2 regions of the Paenibacillus sp. FSL R7-0128 genome follow, and region 2 is predicted to be linked to the other one. Evidence: riboswitches for the same ligand, from Rfam matches in the RefSeq annotation. Region 2 holds a riboswitch; the other holds the start of a gene.
The links. Region 2 has a riboswitch for glycine ahead of NST26_RS32095 (amino acid permease). Riboswitches for the same ligand answer to the same signal wherever they lie in the genome.
Positions count from the first base shown of each region.

Region 1: another riboswitch for glycine. It lies ahead of gcvT (glycine cleavage system aminomethyltransferase GcvT); the one in region 2 lies ahead of NST26_RS32095 (amino acid permease).

Region 1 covers NZ_JBBOCD010000001.1:6,985,983-6,993,185, forward strand. Annotated here, with positions in the region: gene uvrB (excinuclease ABC subunit UvrB) at 1-1,191, opposite strand, end outside; gene NST26_RS29800 (flagellar motor protein) at 1,373-2,164, shown strand; gene NST26_RS29805 (flagellar motor protein MotB) at 2,161-3,057, shown strand; gene gcvH (glycine cleavage system protein GcvH) at 3,158-3,550, opposite strand; glycine riboswitch at 3,735-3,832, shown strand; glycine riboswitch at 3,836-3,936, shown strand; gene gcvT (glycine cleavage system aminomethyltransferase GcvT) at 4,018-5,142, shown strand; gene gcvPA (aminomethyl-transferring glycine dehydrogenase subunit GcvPA) at 5,139-6,491, shown strand; gene gcvPB (aminomethyl-transferring glycine dehydrogenase subunit GcvPB) at 6,488-7,203, shown strand, end outside.
Region 2 covers NZ_JBBOCD010000001.1:7,489,224-7,496,426, forward strand. Annotated here, with positions in the region: gene NST26_RS32075 (DUF1304 domain-containing protein) at 16-384, shown strand; gene NST26_RS32080 (methyl-accepting chemotaxis protein) at 427-1,248, opposite strand; gene NST26_RS32085 (DinB family protein) at 1,540-2,082, opposite strand; gene NST26_RS32090 (helix-turn-helix transcriptional regulator) at 2,176-3,123, opposite strand; gene NST26_RS32095 (amino acid permease) at 3,158-4,534, opposite strand; glycine riboswitch at 4,678-4,757, opposite strand; gene NST26_RS32100 (DUF5643 domain-containing protein) at 4,921-5,877, opposite strand; gene NST26_RS32105 (ABC transporter permease) at 6,074-7,051, shown strand; gene NST26_RS32110 (carbohydrate ABC transporter permease) at 7,067-7,203, shown strand, end outside.

The sequences.
Region 1 (7,203 bases), 500 kb from region 2:
GTATACAATCTGGCTCACCTTGTCTTCGAATTCCTCGAATTGCAGCGGACGGTTATCCAGTGCAGACGGCAGGCGGAACCCGTGTTCTACAAGGACTGTCTTACGCGCACGGTCACCGTTATACATCGCCCGGATCTGCGGCAGCGTCACATGAGACTCGTCAATCACAATCAGCATGTCATCCGGGAAATAGTCCATCAATGTATAAGGAGTCGCTCCCGGCTCCCGGAAGGTAAGCGGACCGGAATAGTTCTCGATCCCTGAACAGAAGCCGACTTCCTTCATCATCTCGATATCATAACGGGTCCGCTGCTCCAGCCGCTGGGCCTCCAGCAGCTTGCCTGCTTCACGGAGCACAGCCAGCCGCTCCTCCAGCTCACGCTCAATATTGACCAGCGCTACACGCATGGTCTCTTCCTGGGTAACGAAGTGAGACGCCGGGAAAATCGCGATATGATCGCGTTCGCCGATCAGCTCGCCTGTCAGAACATCAATTTCCGTAATCCGTTCGATCTCGTCTCCGAACAGCTCTACCCGGATCGCATGCTCGCCCTGGGATGCCGGGAAGATCTCAACGACATCCCCGCGCACACGGAACGTACCGCGCACGAAATTAATATCATTGCGCTGATACTGGATATCTACGAGCCGGCTCAGAATCTGATTACGCGGCTTCTCCATTCCTACACGCAGCGAGAGCAGCAGGCTTCCGTATTCCTGCGGCGAACCGAGACCATAAATACAGGACACACTCGCCACAATAATGACATCACGGCGTTCGAACAGCGAGCTTGTTGCCGAGTGGCGGAGCTTGTCGATTTCTTCATTTATGCTGGAGTCTTTCTCAATGTAGGTATCGGAGGAAGGAATGTACGCCTCTGGCTGGTAGTAATCGTAGTAACTGACGAAGTAATCCACGGAATTGCTCGGAAAAAATTCTTTGAACTCACTCGCCAGCTGCGCAGCAAGCGTCTTGTTGTGCGCAATAACCAGCGTGGGGCGGTTCAACTTGGAAATCACTTGTGCGATGGTAAAGGTCTTGCCTGTACCGGTCGCTCCCAGCAGCGTCTGGTGCTTTTTGCCCTGCCGGATGCCGTCCAATAACTCTTCTATGGCATGAGGCTGATCGCCCTGGGGTGTATACTCGGACTCCAGTTCAAAAGTCTTCGTACTGACGACAATATCACTCATTTGCCCGTCTCCCCTCTATCGTCTAGAATATATGAATATATTATAATTTTAACCCTAATCATCCTTCATCCATACCAAGCTGAAAAATATGGAAGATAGGAATGCACGTTCCCGTTTATTATACAGCGTTGCCCAGACTGTTGCAAACCATAATATATAGAAATTTAAGGAGCCTGAATTTATGGATTTCATTACAATACTCGGCCTGCTGGCCGGAATTGCCGCTATGATCGGCGGTTTTCTGTGGGAGGGCGGCAGCCTGTCCGGCCTGCTGCAGCCCAATGCTGCCCTGATCGTATTCGGCGGCACCCTTGCGGCTGTACTCATCAGCTTCCCGGCGTCCAAGCTCCGCAGCATTCCGGCGGCGCTCCGCCTGGCTTTTGGCAGACAACGGGATACCAGCCGGGAACAAGCCGAAGAATTGATTGCTATGGCTGCACTAACGCGGCGCGGCGGTGTTCTCGCCCTGGAGAAACGAGCGGAGGAACATCCCGACCCCTTCACCCGTGAAGGCCTGTTTCTGATTGTCGACGGCAATGACCCGGATCAGGTCCGGCAGATTCTGGAGCTTGGGATGGATGCCAAGGAACTGAAATATGAAGGCTATGCCAAAATATTCGAAGCCGCCGGCGGCTATGCACCGACCATGGGCATTATCGGTACCGTTATGGGCCTGATCCGGGTTCTGAGCAACTTAACGGACCCTTCGAATCTGGGCGCGTCCATTGCCGTAGCTTTTACAGCAACGCTCTATGGCGTAGCCAGCGCCAATCTAATCTTTTTACCCATTGCCTCCAAAATCAAATCCCGCAGCCAAAGTGAGCTAGGCACCATGGAGATGCTGCTCGTCGGCATTCTGTCCCTGCAGAACGGGGACCACCCGCATCTGGTCCGTCAAAAGCTGGCCCCTTTCCTGGCAGACGCCCCTAAACGCAGCGCCAGCACCAGCACCAGTCCGGGAGACCCGTTATGAGACAAAGAAACCGCCGGCAGCACCGCGCCGCCGCAGGGAAAGAGAGCCGGGACCGCTGGATGATTACCTATGCGGATCTGATCACGCTTCTGCTTATTTTCTTCGTGATTCTGTATGCCATGAGCAGTCTCGATTCGCAGAAATATGCCATTGTCAGCGGCTCCTTATCGGATACCTTCAAGAGCGGAAGTACAGTACTGGAAGGCGGAAGCGGCGTTCTGGAGGGCAATCAGGGCATTACAGGGACTGACGTTTCGAAGGGTCATAATGAAGACGGCAGCACCGCTGACACGCCTTCGGCCACAGACTCTGGGGATGCGAACGGACTCAATGGACACGGGGCAGATACACCTGCAGCCGGACAAGAAGGAGATGGGGCTGGACACCAGCCGTCTGCGCGCGAGCTTGCTTTTCGTGAACAGGAGGCGAAGCTGGCTGCGCTTATGGGCGTTATCACCCAATACGTGGAGGAGAATAACCTGGGTGAGCAGATTTTTGTTGCCGATAAGCCGCAGGGCATTGCGATCACGCTCAGTGACCGCTTCCTGTTCGATGCGGGTAAGGCTGAGCTGAAATCGCCTGCACTCCCTGCACTGCGCCAGCTCTCCGGCCTGTTCCGCGGCATCGGCGCCACCATCAGCATCGAAGGCCACACCGACAATGTTCCCGTGACGCCAGGCTCAGTGTACAAAGACAACTGGGAGCTATCGGGCGCCCGGGCGCTGTCGGTCCTGCGCTTTTTTCTGGACAAAGAGGGGCTGAGCCCCGATACCTTCCAGTACGCGGGTTATGCCGATACCCGGCCTGCATATGATAATGCGACCACCGAAGGCAGACAGAAGAACCGCCGGGTCGAACTCATTGTTCTGCGCCAGCTGCAGGAGACGGAATAATATACAGACGCAAAAAGACAGACCTCTCACATTAGTAACATCTAATGTAATAAAGAGAGGTCTGCCGTATTAACATCCGCTTCCGCAAATAAGCTAACTTTTATTCCCCAACCAGTTCCTTGTACGCAGCCGCATCCAGCAGGCCGGTTACTGCCTCTGCGAACTCAGCATCAAGCTCCAGCTCAAAAATCCAACCGTCTCCGTAGGGCTGATCGTTGATCAGCTCCGGGCTGGCCTCCAGCGCATCGTTGATCTTGGTCACCTTACCGGATACGGGTGAATATAGCTCCGATACCGTCTTCACGGACTCAATACTGCCCACGCTGTCACCAGCGGAGATTGCCGCGCCGACTTCCGGGAATTCTACAAACACGATATCGCCGAGCAGATGCTGCGCATGATCCGTAATCCCTACACGTACTACGCGTCCCTCGCCCTGCTGCGCCCACTCATGCTCTTCGCTGTATAGCAGGTTGTCAAGCACTTCACTCATGTCCAAGCCGCCTCTTTTCCGTAATTGGAGTTCTAAATTTAGTTATAGCCTAAGTTATCGGCTTGCCTAATGTCAATATAACTGACAGTAAAATTAAATTTGTCAACTTTTTGACGTTTTTTGATTGACAGGGCGGAGGGTTACCCGGTTTAATGGAGTCAGTAGAAAAACATATGGTTTGCGAATGATGGCATAGGGAGAGACTGTCTCACAGGAAGACAGCGCCGAAGGAGTAAGCCCGGGATGGGTGAATCTCTCAGGCAAAAGGACCTTTGCCGGACGCATCTCTGGAGAGCATCCGGATGCCTGCGCCGCAGGCTTCACGGATCACCAACGGGGAAACCTGCGCTGCAATGCAGGGTAACTCTCAGGTACCAAGGACAGAGCGAAAGTCCATTTATGCATACGTGCATAATGGCTTTCGCCTGTCCTTTTTCGTATGTAATCAAAGCCAAGGGAGTGACGAGATGGAGTCTTTGAGAAGAACGCCTTTTTATGATCTCTATGCCGCGTATGCGGAGTCCAGATGTATTGATTTTGGCGGCTGGGAGCTGCCGGTTCAGTTCACAGGGATCGTGAAGGAGCATGAAGCCGTCCGCAATCAGGCCGGACTGTTCGATGTCTCCCACATGGGAGAATTCATGGTTACCGGAGAGGGCGCAGAAGCCTTCCTCCAGAGAATGACCACGAATGATGTCAGCCGCTTGGAAGACGGCGCGGCGCAGTATACGCTGATGCTCTATCCAAGCGGCGGAGTGGTGGACGATCTGCTCGTATACCGTCTGGGCGAGGAGCGTTACATGCTTGTCGTCAATGCGTCGAATATCGACAAGGACTTCCAGTGGCTGCAGGAGCATCTCACCGCTGAGTTCAGCGGGGTCACTCTGAACAATGTCTCGGATGAGACCCTGCTGCTTGCCTTGCAGGGACCGCTGGCTGAGACCATCCTTGCCAAAGTGACGGACGCTCCTCTAACGGAACTCAAGCCTTTTCACTTCATCGAACACGCCGAGGTCTGCGGCGTCAGCGTCCTGCTCTCCCGCTCCGGATATACCGGTGAGGATGGCTTCGAGCTGTACGCTCCTGCTGATACGGCGGCTACCCTCTGGAAGGGCCTGCTGGAAGCAGGCGCTCCGCATGGCCTGACTCCTGCCGGACTCGGCGCACGCGACACGCTGCGCTTCGAGGCCAAACTGCCGCTGTACGGCCAGGAGCTGTCGGCGGATATCACTCCACTCGAAGCCGGTGTCCAGTTCTTCGTGAAGTTGGATGCAGGCGACTTCATCGGCCGTGACGCCCTGCTGAAGCAGAAGGAAGCCGGTCTGCCCCGTCGTCTTGTGGGCCTGGAGATGATCGACCGTGGCATTCCCCGCTCCCACTATCCCGTATACGCGGATGGAGTGAAGATCGGTGAAGTAACGACAGGCACCCAGTCCCCGACCCTGAAGCGGAATCTCGGACTCGCCCTGCTGGATACTGCCTATACGGAGATCGGTACAGAGGTGTACGTAGAGATCCGCGGCAAGCAGCTCAAGGCTGCCGTCATCAAAGCCCCATTCTACAAAAGAAGCCAAGGAGTGAAGCCGCAATGAAGCACCGCTATCTGCCTATGACCGGGCAAGACCGCGCAGAAATGATGGAGACCGTAGGCATACAGTCCATCGATGAGCTGTTCGCCGATATTCCGCAGTCTGTCCGTTACCAGGGAACCCTGCCGATGTCCGGCGCCCTGGATGAGTACGCACTGCTTCGCCATATGAAGGGGCTCGCCGACAAGAATGCCGATTTCGACACCCACGCCAGCTTCCTCGGTGCCGGATTATACGATCACCACGTTCCGGTCGTCATCAACCATGTGATTTCCCGTTCGGAATTCTATACCGCCTATACCCCTTATCAGCCGGAGATCAGTCAGGGTGAGCTACAGGCGATCTTCGAATTCCAGTCCTATATCTGTGAACTGACCGGGATGAAGGTCGCCAATGCCAGTATGTATGACGGTGCAACGGCCCTGTCCGAAGCGGCTGTGCTGGCCGCAGGTGCCACCAAACGCAAGAAGCTGATTGTCTCCCGTACGGTTCACCCGGAAGCGCGTCAGGTGCTGCGTACCTCCGCCAACGCCTGGGGCCTGCAAATTGTAGAGATTGATTATGCTGACGGGGTAACTGATCTCGCCAAGCTGGCTGAAGCCATCGACAGCGATACGGCTGCCGTTCTGGTTCAGTCGCCCAACTTCTTCGGCGGTATTGAAGATCTGCGCCAGATCGAGCCGCTGATCCATGCGGTCAAGGGACTGCTCGTGGTCAGCGCGAACCCCATTGCACTTGGCGTATTGGAGTCCCCCGGACGGCTTGGCGCAGACATCGTAGTCGGCGACGCGCAGCCGCTGGGTATCGCCGCATCACTGGGTGGACCCACCTGCGGATTCTTCGCAGTGGCCGAACCGCTCATGCGCCGGATGCCGGGCCGGATCGTCGGCCAGACCGTTGACCGGAATGGCAAGCGCGGCTTCGTGCTGACGCTCCAAGCCCGCGAACAGCATATCCGCCGGGAGAAGGCGACCTCAAATATCTGCTCCAACCAGGCGCTCTTGGCGCTGTGCGCTTCCGTCTACCTGTCCGTGATGGGCAAGGAGGGCATGCGCGAGGTGGGTGAGCTGAACATCCGCAAGAGTCACTATGCCGCTGGGCGGCTGGCTGAAATCACCGGCGCTGAGCGCGTCTTCACGGCCCCGTTCTTCAATGAATTTGTCTTGAAGCTCCCGGAGGGCAGCAGTGTGAGTGCAGTGAACTCCAAGCTGCTGAAGGAAGGCTATCTGGGCGGTTATGACTTAGGCCGGGATTATCCCGAGCTGTCCGGACATATGCTGGTTGCCGTAACGGAGAAACGAAGCAAGACCGAAATTGACGAATTCGCAAGCGCACTGGAGGGCTGTGTATGAAACCGGAACAAAGTCTGATTTTTGAATTAAGCCGTCCCGGCCGCTCGGCCTACTCCCTGCCTCAATGTGATGTGCCGCAGGACGAAGGCATTGACTCCCTCCTTCCCGAAGGGCTGCTGCGCAGTGAGCCGGTCGTACTGCCGGAGGTATCCGAGGTGGATGTCATCCGCCACTATACCGCCCTGTCCCGCCGCAACTTCGGAGTCGATAACGGCTTCTATCCGCTCGGCTCCTGCACTATGAAATACAACCCGAAGATCAACGAGGATGTCGCCCGCTTCCCGGGACTCTCCAGGATCCATCCGTACCAGCCGGAGGAGAGCATCCAGGGTGCGCTTGAACTGATGTACACGCTGCAAAAGGATCTCGCCGCCCTGACCGGCATGGATGCCGTATCCCTGCAGCCTGCTGCCGGAGCCCATGGCGAGTGGACCGGCCTGATGATGATCCGCGCCTACCATGAGAGCCGCGGAGAGGTCCGCTCCAAGGTCATCGTGCCCGATTCCTCGCACGGCACCAATCCAGCAAGTGCCGCCGCAGCGGGACTCGACACCGTGACCATCCCCTCCAACGACAAGGGAATGGTCGATCTCGAAGCGCTGAAGGCAGCTGTCGGCAGCGACACCGCCGCGCTGATGCTCACGAACCCGAGTACTCTTGGACTCTTCGAGACGCAGATCGTCGAGATCGCCGCAATTGTCCATGAAGCGGG
Region 2 (7,203 bases):
AAAGAGGGACTTCTTATGATGACTGTAAGTTTAATTCTTGTTGCCTTAGTAGCACTAGAGCATGTGTACATACTTGTACTGGAGATGTTCCTGTGGACCACCCCGAGAGCACAGAAGGCGTTCGGATTGACCCCCGCCTTCGCACAGGAGACGAAATCGCTGGCAGCCAATCAGGGCTTATATAACGGCTTCCTCGCAGCCGGTCTAATCTGGGGGCTGCTGCATCCAAGCGCGGACTTCGGTTACCAGCTGCAATTGTTCTTCCTGATCTGTGTGGCGGTTGCGGCCATCTACGGCGGACTTACCTCCAAGCGATCCATCCTGCTGATGCAAGGCCTCCCGGCCTTTCTGGCGCTGGCGGCCACATTGATCGCACATCTGTAAAATTCGCGGACCGATGCAGGCAGCTTCCTCTCCGCTCAAGCCTTACAGCTTCTGCGCGAACTCGTTCAACTGCTCAGACATTGCCCGGATCTCCTCAATGAAGCTGGAGATCTCATGCGTGGAAGCCGCCTGCTCCTGCCCGACGGACGCAATCTGGCCTATGGCTTGACTGATCCCTTGCATGGCCGACTGAATCTCACTCAGGGTATCCCTGATCCGCTGCGCCGATTGCTCGGTTTCCTTCGAGAATCTGCGGATCTCCTTAGCCACAACGTCGAAGCCCCGGCCCCGCTCCCCGGCATGGGCGGCTTCAATCGCCGCGTTAATGCCAAGCAGGTTCGTCTGGTCGGCCACCTTCCTCAGCACCGCCAGAACCTCACTGCTTTTACGGACACTATAAGCCGTTGCATCCGATTGAATCAGCAGCTTCTGCGAATAATCGGCAAGCAGGCCTGAGCCGTCCGCGACCTGGCTAATCCGCGCATTGGCCTGATTCAGGGACAGCGCCATCCGGTCCGCGATCTCCCGCAGCTCCGTCTGCCTGCGTACCTGAATACATACCGCCCCACAGACCTCCTCATCCTCCCCATGTACCGGCAGAACTGTACCCACAAATTCATACCCGTAATATTCCCTGGGGACATTAGCCACCGAGTATTCATCCTGCTTCAGCGCATGATACAGAGGCTCATCTGCCTGAATGATCTGCCCTGCCCGGATGCCCAGATCAATGGAATCACCGGGGTAATAGGCAAGGAACTTCTCTGTGTCGCAGATGGCAATTGAGATATCGTAAGGAAAAGCAGCTTTCAGAATGGGTGCCAGATTCATTAGTTCTTCAAGGGAGCGGACGATGTTTTTCATAGATGCGGTTCTCCTTCTATTTCAGGTAGCTTCACGGTACAGTGAAATCTTGAGTTAAGTTCGACATTTTGCGAAAAACCTCCTTTATTCAAAAATGAATAATTAAAAATTGATTTATAATCACAGCATCAGTCTGACGGGTGAAGGATGCGGGTGCTTCAAGCAGCACCCCCATTTTCTTCGCCTACCTGCAGGCGTGACCATTGTGGGCGGTTTTTCAACCAAAAAAGCCGGAACCCGTCGTCTATTGCTGACAGGCTTCGGCTTTCCTTCGCTCATTGCGGCTTAACTCTATTGTACTCCTGCCCCTATTGCATCCTTCAACCGGTCCAGTTGAAGCAAGTGGTGGCGGTAGTGCATCTCGATCAGCAGATACCATTCTGCTGCAGTCAAGGGGCCGAAGCGGGGATGAGGGACAGTGCTGTGCTCAGGTGCCTGCGCAAGCTTCGGCAGGGTCTCCCGCATACGGTCCATCACGGTGTGCAGACCCTGGATCAACTGCTCCTTGCTCTCCGGCTGTACCGGCGTGTACTGCGGTGACGGCGGAACATGAACGCGTACAGGCGGGAAGCTGCCCCCGGCAAAAATCGCTTTACCATCCGGGGTCATCTCTGCTTCATTCCCCGCCGCTTCCCCGTTCCCGGCCAGACACTGATCGATATTACGGAGCTGCATGTACAGCGCCGATTGTATCAAATGCTGGACCATCTGCCCGAGAGACCACTCTCCCTCGGCAGGCTGCCGCAGCAGCTGCTCCATACTGAAGATATCTAATTCCATAAGATAGTGATGGGCAGTCTTCTCAAACTGCTGTAAGGCTTCTGTTGTCTTCATATTCTTATTCATATTCATATTCATAATATTCAGGCAGCTCCTTTATTCTTCGGTCTGACCTGAATATACACAACCGCTACTGACAACATTATGTCAGTAGCGTTCCAGCATTCTCGCCGCTTCCTCCCGCACAAGCTTCCGCAAGGCTTCCGGCTCCAGGACAACCGCCCCCGCTCCCCAGCCAAGCACCCATTGCAGCAGGTCCTCGGGCTGGCGCACGCGGAAGGTCATAAGCCTGCCGTCTGCCCGGTCCTCCACTGCCTCCAGATAAAAGTTACCCGATTCAGCCGCCTTGCCCGCGATCTCCGGCTGAACCAAAATGCACACGCGTACATGGCGGTCATCCTCCGGCTGGTACTCGTGCAGATCGAAATCCGCAGGCACTTCGAACCGGTCACCCAGAACGGTAAGCCCGCTCATTCTGGATAACCGGAAATGACGGATCTCCTGCCGCAGCCAGCACCAGGCGACCAGGGTCCAGGCGCCTCTGTTCAGGACAAGTCCATACGGCGAAGCGGTTCGGACACTCCGGTGACTTCCGTCAGCTTCCTGTCTGCCCTTCGTATACCCGAAGCTGATCTTCCGCTGCTCCAGAATCGCGCGGCGGATCTGCTCCATGTACTCCTTCTCCTGTCCTTGCAGCTTATCTTTACTGGTATTCAGCAGCAGGATGCTCTGGCGGAGCCGGGCGGTATTCTCCTTGACATCCTCCGGGAGAACCGCTTCAATCTTCCTCCCTGCTGCGGAGGCCTGGTTACCATACTGAGTGTCGAACCGCTGCTCCACGAAATCCGTCCCGATCAGCAGGGTCACTGCCTCCTCGGCGGTGAAGCTGACCGGGGGCAGGAAATACCCTTTTACCAGCGAATATCCCTGACCTGTAGCTCCTACCACCGGCACTCCAGCTTCACTAAGCGCCTGGATATCGCGGTAGATGGTTCTTACACTAGTCTCGAAGACGGACGCCAGATCCTCTGCCCGTACGACCCCTTTGCGCTGCAGCTCCAGTACGATGGCTAACATGCGGTCTGTCTTGTTCATGCGGCGGCTGCACCCTCTTCATCCTGAAATCAGTTTATGTATTGATTATACTGATTTCCTGTTCACTTTTCTCCTTACGGCTTCTAATGGAATACAGAACGAACAGCAGGATGAACCAGAGCGGGGTGAACAACAGAGCCGGACGGGTCTCAGCAGCAAAGAGCATGATCACAAGAATGGCGGCGAACAGCGTCAGGACGGCATAGTTAATTACGGGGGTGAACGGCGCTTTAAATTTGGAAGCGGCATGTAAGTCCGGGCGGTTCCTTTTATACTTGATATGGCAGACCAGCACAACGCCCCAGACCCAGATGAAGCAAATGGCGCTGATCGTAGTCACGATACCGAAGGCCTGACCCGGAATAAGCTTGCTGAGCAGTGCCCCGGCAGAAATCACCAGCGTGGAGAGGAATAAGGAATTCGCAGGCACATGATTCCGGTTCAGCTTGCCAAGCTGAGGCGAGGCCTGATTCCGTCTGCTCAGATTGTAGAGAATCCGGCTGGTCGAGAACATCCCGCTGTTGCAGGCGGAGGCTGCCGAGGTTAAGACCACGAAATTGATAATCCCCGCAGCAATCGGAATCCCGACCAGACTGAAGGTGCGCACGAACGGACTTTCAGCCGCGCTAAGCTGGGTCCAGGGATTAATGCACAGCAGCACGAAGAGCGCGCCGACATAGAAGAAGAGAATCCGCAGCGGAATTTTGTTGATCGCGGACGGGATGTTTTTCTCAGGATTAGCCGTCTCCGCTGCCGATACCCCCACCAGCTCCACGCCGACATAGGCGAATACCACCATCTGGAAGGAGAACAGGAAGCCCTTCACCCCGTTCGGGAACACGCCCCCGTGCTCCCAGAGATTGCGGACCGACACTGAGCCTGCATCTGTCTTGAACTGGGTTACCAGCAGGACAATCCCCAGGCCAATCAGAGCCAGAATCGTAACCACCTTGATCAGAGCAAACCAGAATTCGAGTTCGCCGAAGCTTTTGACCGTGAGCAGATTGAGTCCGAGCAGAATGATCAGGCAGATCACGGCCGGCACCCACTGCGGAATATCGAACCAGTACTGCACATAGACGCCCACCGCAATCACATCGGCCATCGCCGTCATAATCCAGCAGAACCAGTAGGTCCAGCCCGTAATGAACGCCGCCCGCGGCCCCAGGTAATCCTCAGCAATGTCTGTAAAAGACTGATACCCCGCCTTCGAGAGCAGCAGCTCCCCCAGCGCCCGCATTACAAAAAACACGGCAATCCCCACGATCAGATACGTGAGCATGATGGAGGGCCCGGCCTGCTGAATGGCTTTACCCGATCCCAGGAATAAACCTGTGCCAATCGTACCTCCGATGGCAATAAGCTGGACATGCCGGTTTGCAAGCTCTCTTTTTAACTCTGTCTGTGCCATACCTGTTTCCCCCTTAGTGTATATGACGCTGTCCTGCCGGGTAACGCAAAAAGGAGACTGGATATCATCCAATCTCCCGGTTCATAAGAGGTTCCAAATAAGCGTCTGCAGCAGCGGCTAATCCGCACGGCAAAACACAAATTCGGTACTCTTCTGTCCTTTTGCCTGAGATTGTGAACCCTTCGGCGCTGCGGTCTCCCGCAGTCTCTCCAGAAGCTGCTCCAGCTATAGTGTGATCCATAGCCTTCATAGCTTGCGAATATTCAATTATTTGAAGCTGACTTCATGTAAATATTTTTCAATTCTATGCACAGTCCAGACTTCTGTCAATATCATTTGTTACTCTCGTGGTCATCGCCGGGTGTCCTGCACTGCTTCATTGCACGTTATTTAACCGTAATTTTGGTTTCCAGGTCTTTATAATAAGTTTTAGCCCATTGGCCCTGCTTGTCTTTGAACATCTTCCCGCTGGCATCTTTGGAATACGTAAAAGGCTTCACGCTAATGGACTTCGGAACGGCTGGGAATGCACTATAGTTCTGTTCCTCGGTACCGCTTGTTTTAACCTTCTCAAACGGCTTGCCCCACGGCGAGATCACATTCCCCTTCTCATCCACAAGGTCATATAACATTCTTTCCGGGTTCACCTTGGACTTGGCCGCTGCCGGAACTTCACCCTTAAAGGTCACCTGCAGAGACATCGTTAACGCGGTCATCTCGAAGGAATTCACCGTATAATTGAATTTGTTGTTCTTCTTGGAGACGCCCGGCTTCAGGCTTAACAGGGTCCCCAGCTTGTTCACTTGAACTTTGAAAATAAACGGCTCCTTCACCCCGTTGGCGTATGCCTTCAGCGTTAGGTCGAATTTGTCCGGGATTTGCTGCTTCATGGCTCCTTTGGTCAGCCAGATCAACGCCGTGTCCGTATCTTCCAAATTGGGAATGATGGAAGTATCAAACAGCAGCTTTTTCCCATTGATCAACACGTCCACATTCCTGGTCTGGTCCATGAAAGAACCGTTCTTGCCCACCGTCCCTCCCTCCTGCCGGATACCTGCGACAAGCTCGTTATTGTCATAGATCAGATCGGTTAGAGTCAGGGTCACCCCTTCCTGGGTCACGGTCTGATTCGGGGCAGCAGCAAGCCCTTTCTGGACAAGCGCCTTCAGCACGGTGCTGTCACTGACCGCAAAGGCGCTGCCAGCCTTAGTTGCCTTGTTGACATCGGCTGCCGCCGCTACGGGTACAGTGAATCCCCCGCCGACAACTGTCCCTCCGAGTACAACGGTTACTGCTGTTGCTATCATTGCTTTCTTCATCGTATTTAAGCTGATCGTGTACATAGTTTCTCTCCTTTGCTGATTAAGAATATACAGGTATAACGTTCCCCTGCTGCTATTTTGTGACAGGAGCGCAGAATAACATCCTACTTGCACAAAGTCATTTTTGAATAAACAGGGTCATTTGCAAGAGAGAATTCGGTTCATCCGCTCTACTATAATAAGTTCATCCAGAACAAGTAGAGTGAGGTTAGAACTTATGGCAAATCCCGCACCACAAGCTATGAACACCAAGTTAGCGACACCGCCCCAGGGCCGTTTCGGCCGTCTGCTGCACAATATCGTGCGATACCGGGTGCTGCTGCTGATGCTGCTGCCCACCTCGATTATCTTTTTCATCAACTGCTATATTCCGATGTTCGGATTATTCATTGCCTTCAAGAACATCAACTACATTGACGGCATTATGGGCAGTCCTTGGGCCGGGCTCGACAACTTCCGGTTCCTGTTCGCCACCTCTGACGCCTTGCGCGTGACCATCAACACCGTGGGGTACAATGTGGTCTTCATTATCTCAGGACTCATCCTCTCGGTCTCGCTGGCCATTGCGATCAATGAGGTGCGTAACAAGCTGGCTTCGAAGTTCTTCCAGACCGTCATGATTATGCCGAACTTCCTGTCCATGGTCGTGGTCAGCTTCATCGTCTATGCCTTCCTGCACCCGGAGTACGGCTTCCTGGTCAAGCATATTCTGCCAATGTTCGGCTACTCCTCAGTGAATGCCTATATGCATCCTAACGCATGGCCTTACATTCTGTGGATCACCAAAATGTGGCACTCCATCGGGATCGGCAGCGTCATCTACCTTGCAGCCATCACCGGCATCAGCGAAGAGCTGTACGAAGCCGCGGTGATGGACGGCGCCAGCAAATGGCAGCAGATCACCAAGATTACCCTGCCGCTGCTCACGCCGATCATGGTCATTCTCACGATTCTTAACATGGGCGGCATCTTCCGCTCTGACTTCGGGCTGTTCTACCATGTGACCCTGGACTCCGGTGCGCTGCGCTCGACTACGGACGTCATCGACACCTATGTCTACCGGGGCCTGATCCAGCTCAACGACCTGGGGATGTCCTCAGCGGCGAATTTCTATCAATCGGTCGTCGGCTTCTTCCTGGTCATCGGCGCGAACGCTCTCGCCCGGAAGCTGAACCGCGATACGGCGCTTTTCTAGAAACGGAGGATTCTAATGACTACTGCATCCCGAAGCAACCCTTATACCAAAGGCTCCACTACCGCCCAGATTATTCTGAATGTGTTCTTCATCGCCTTCAGCCTGGCCTGTATTCTGCCGATCCTACTCATTGTCGCCATCTCCTTAACCAA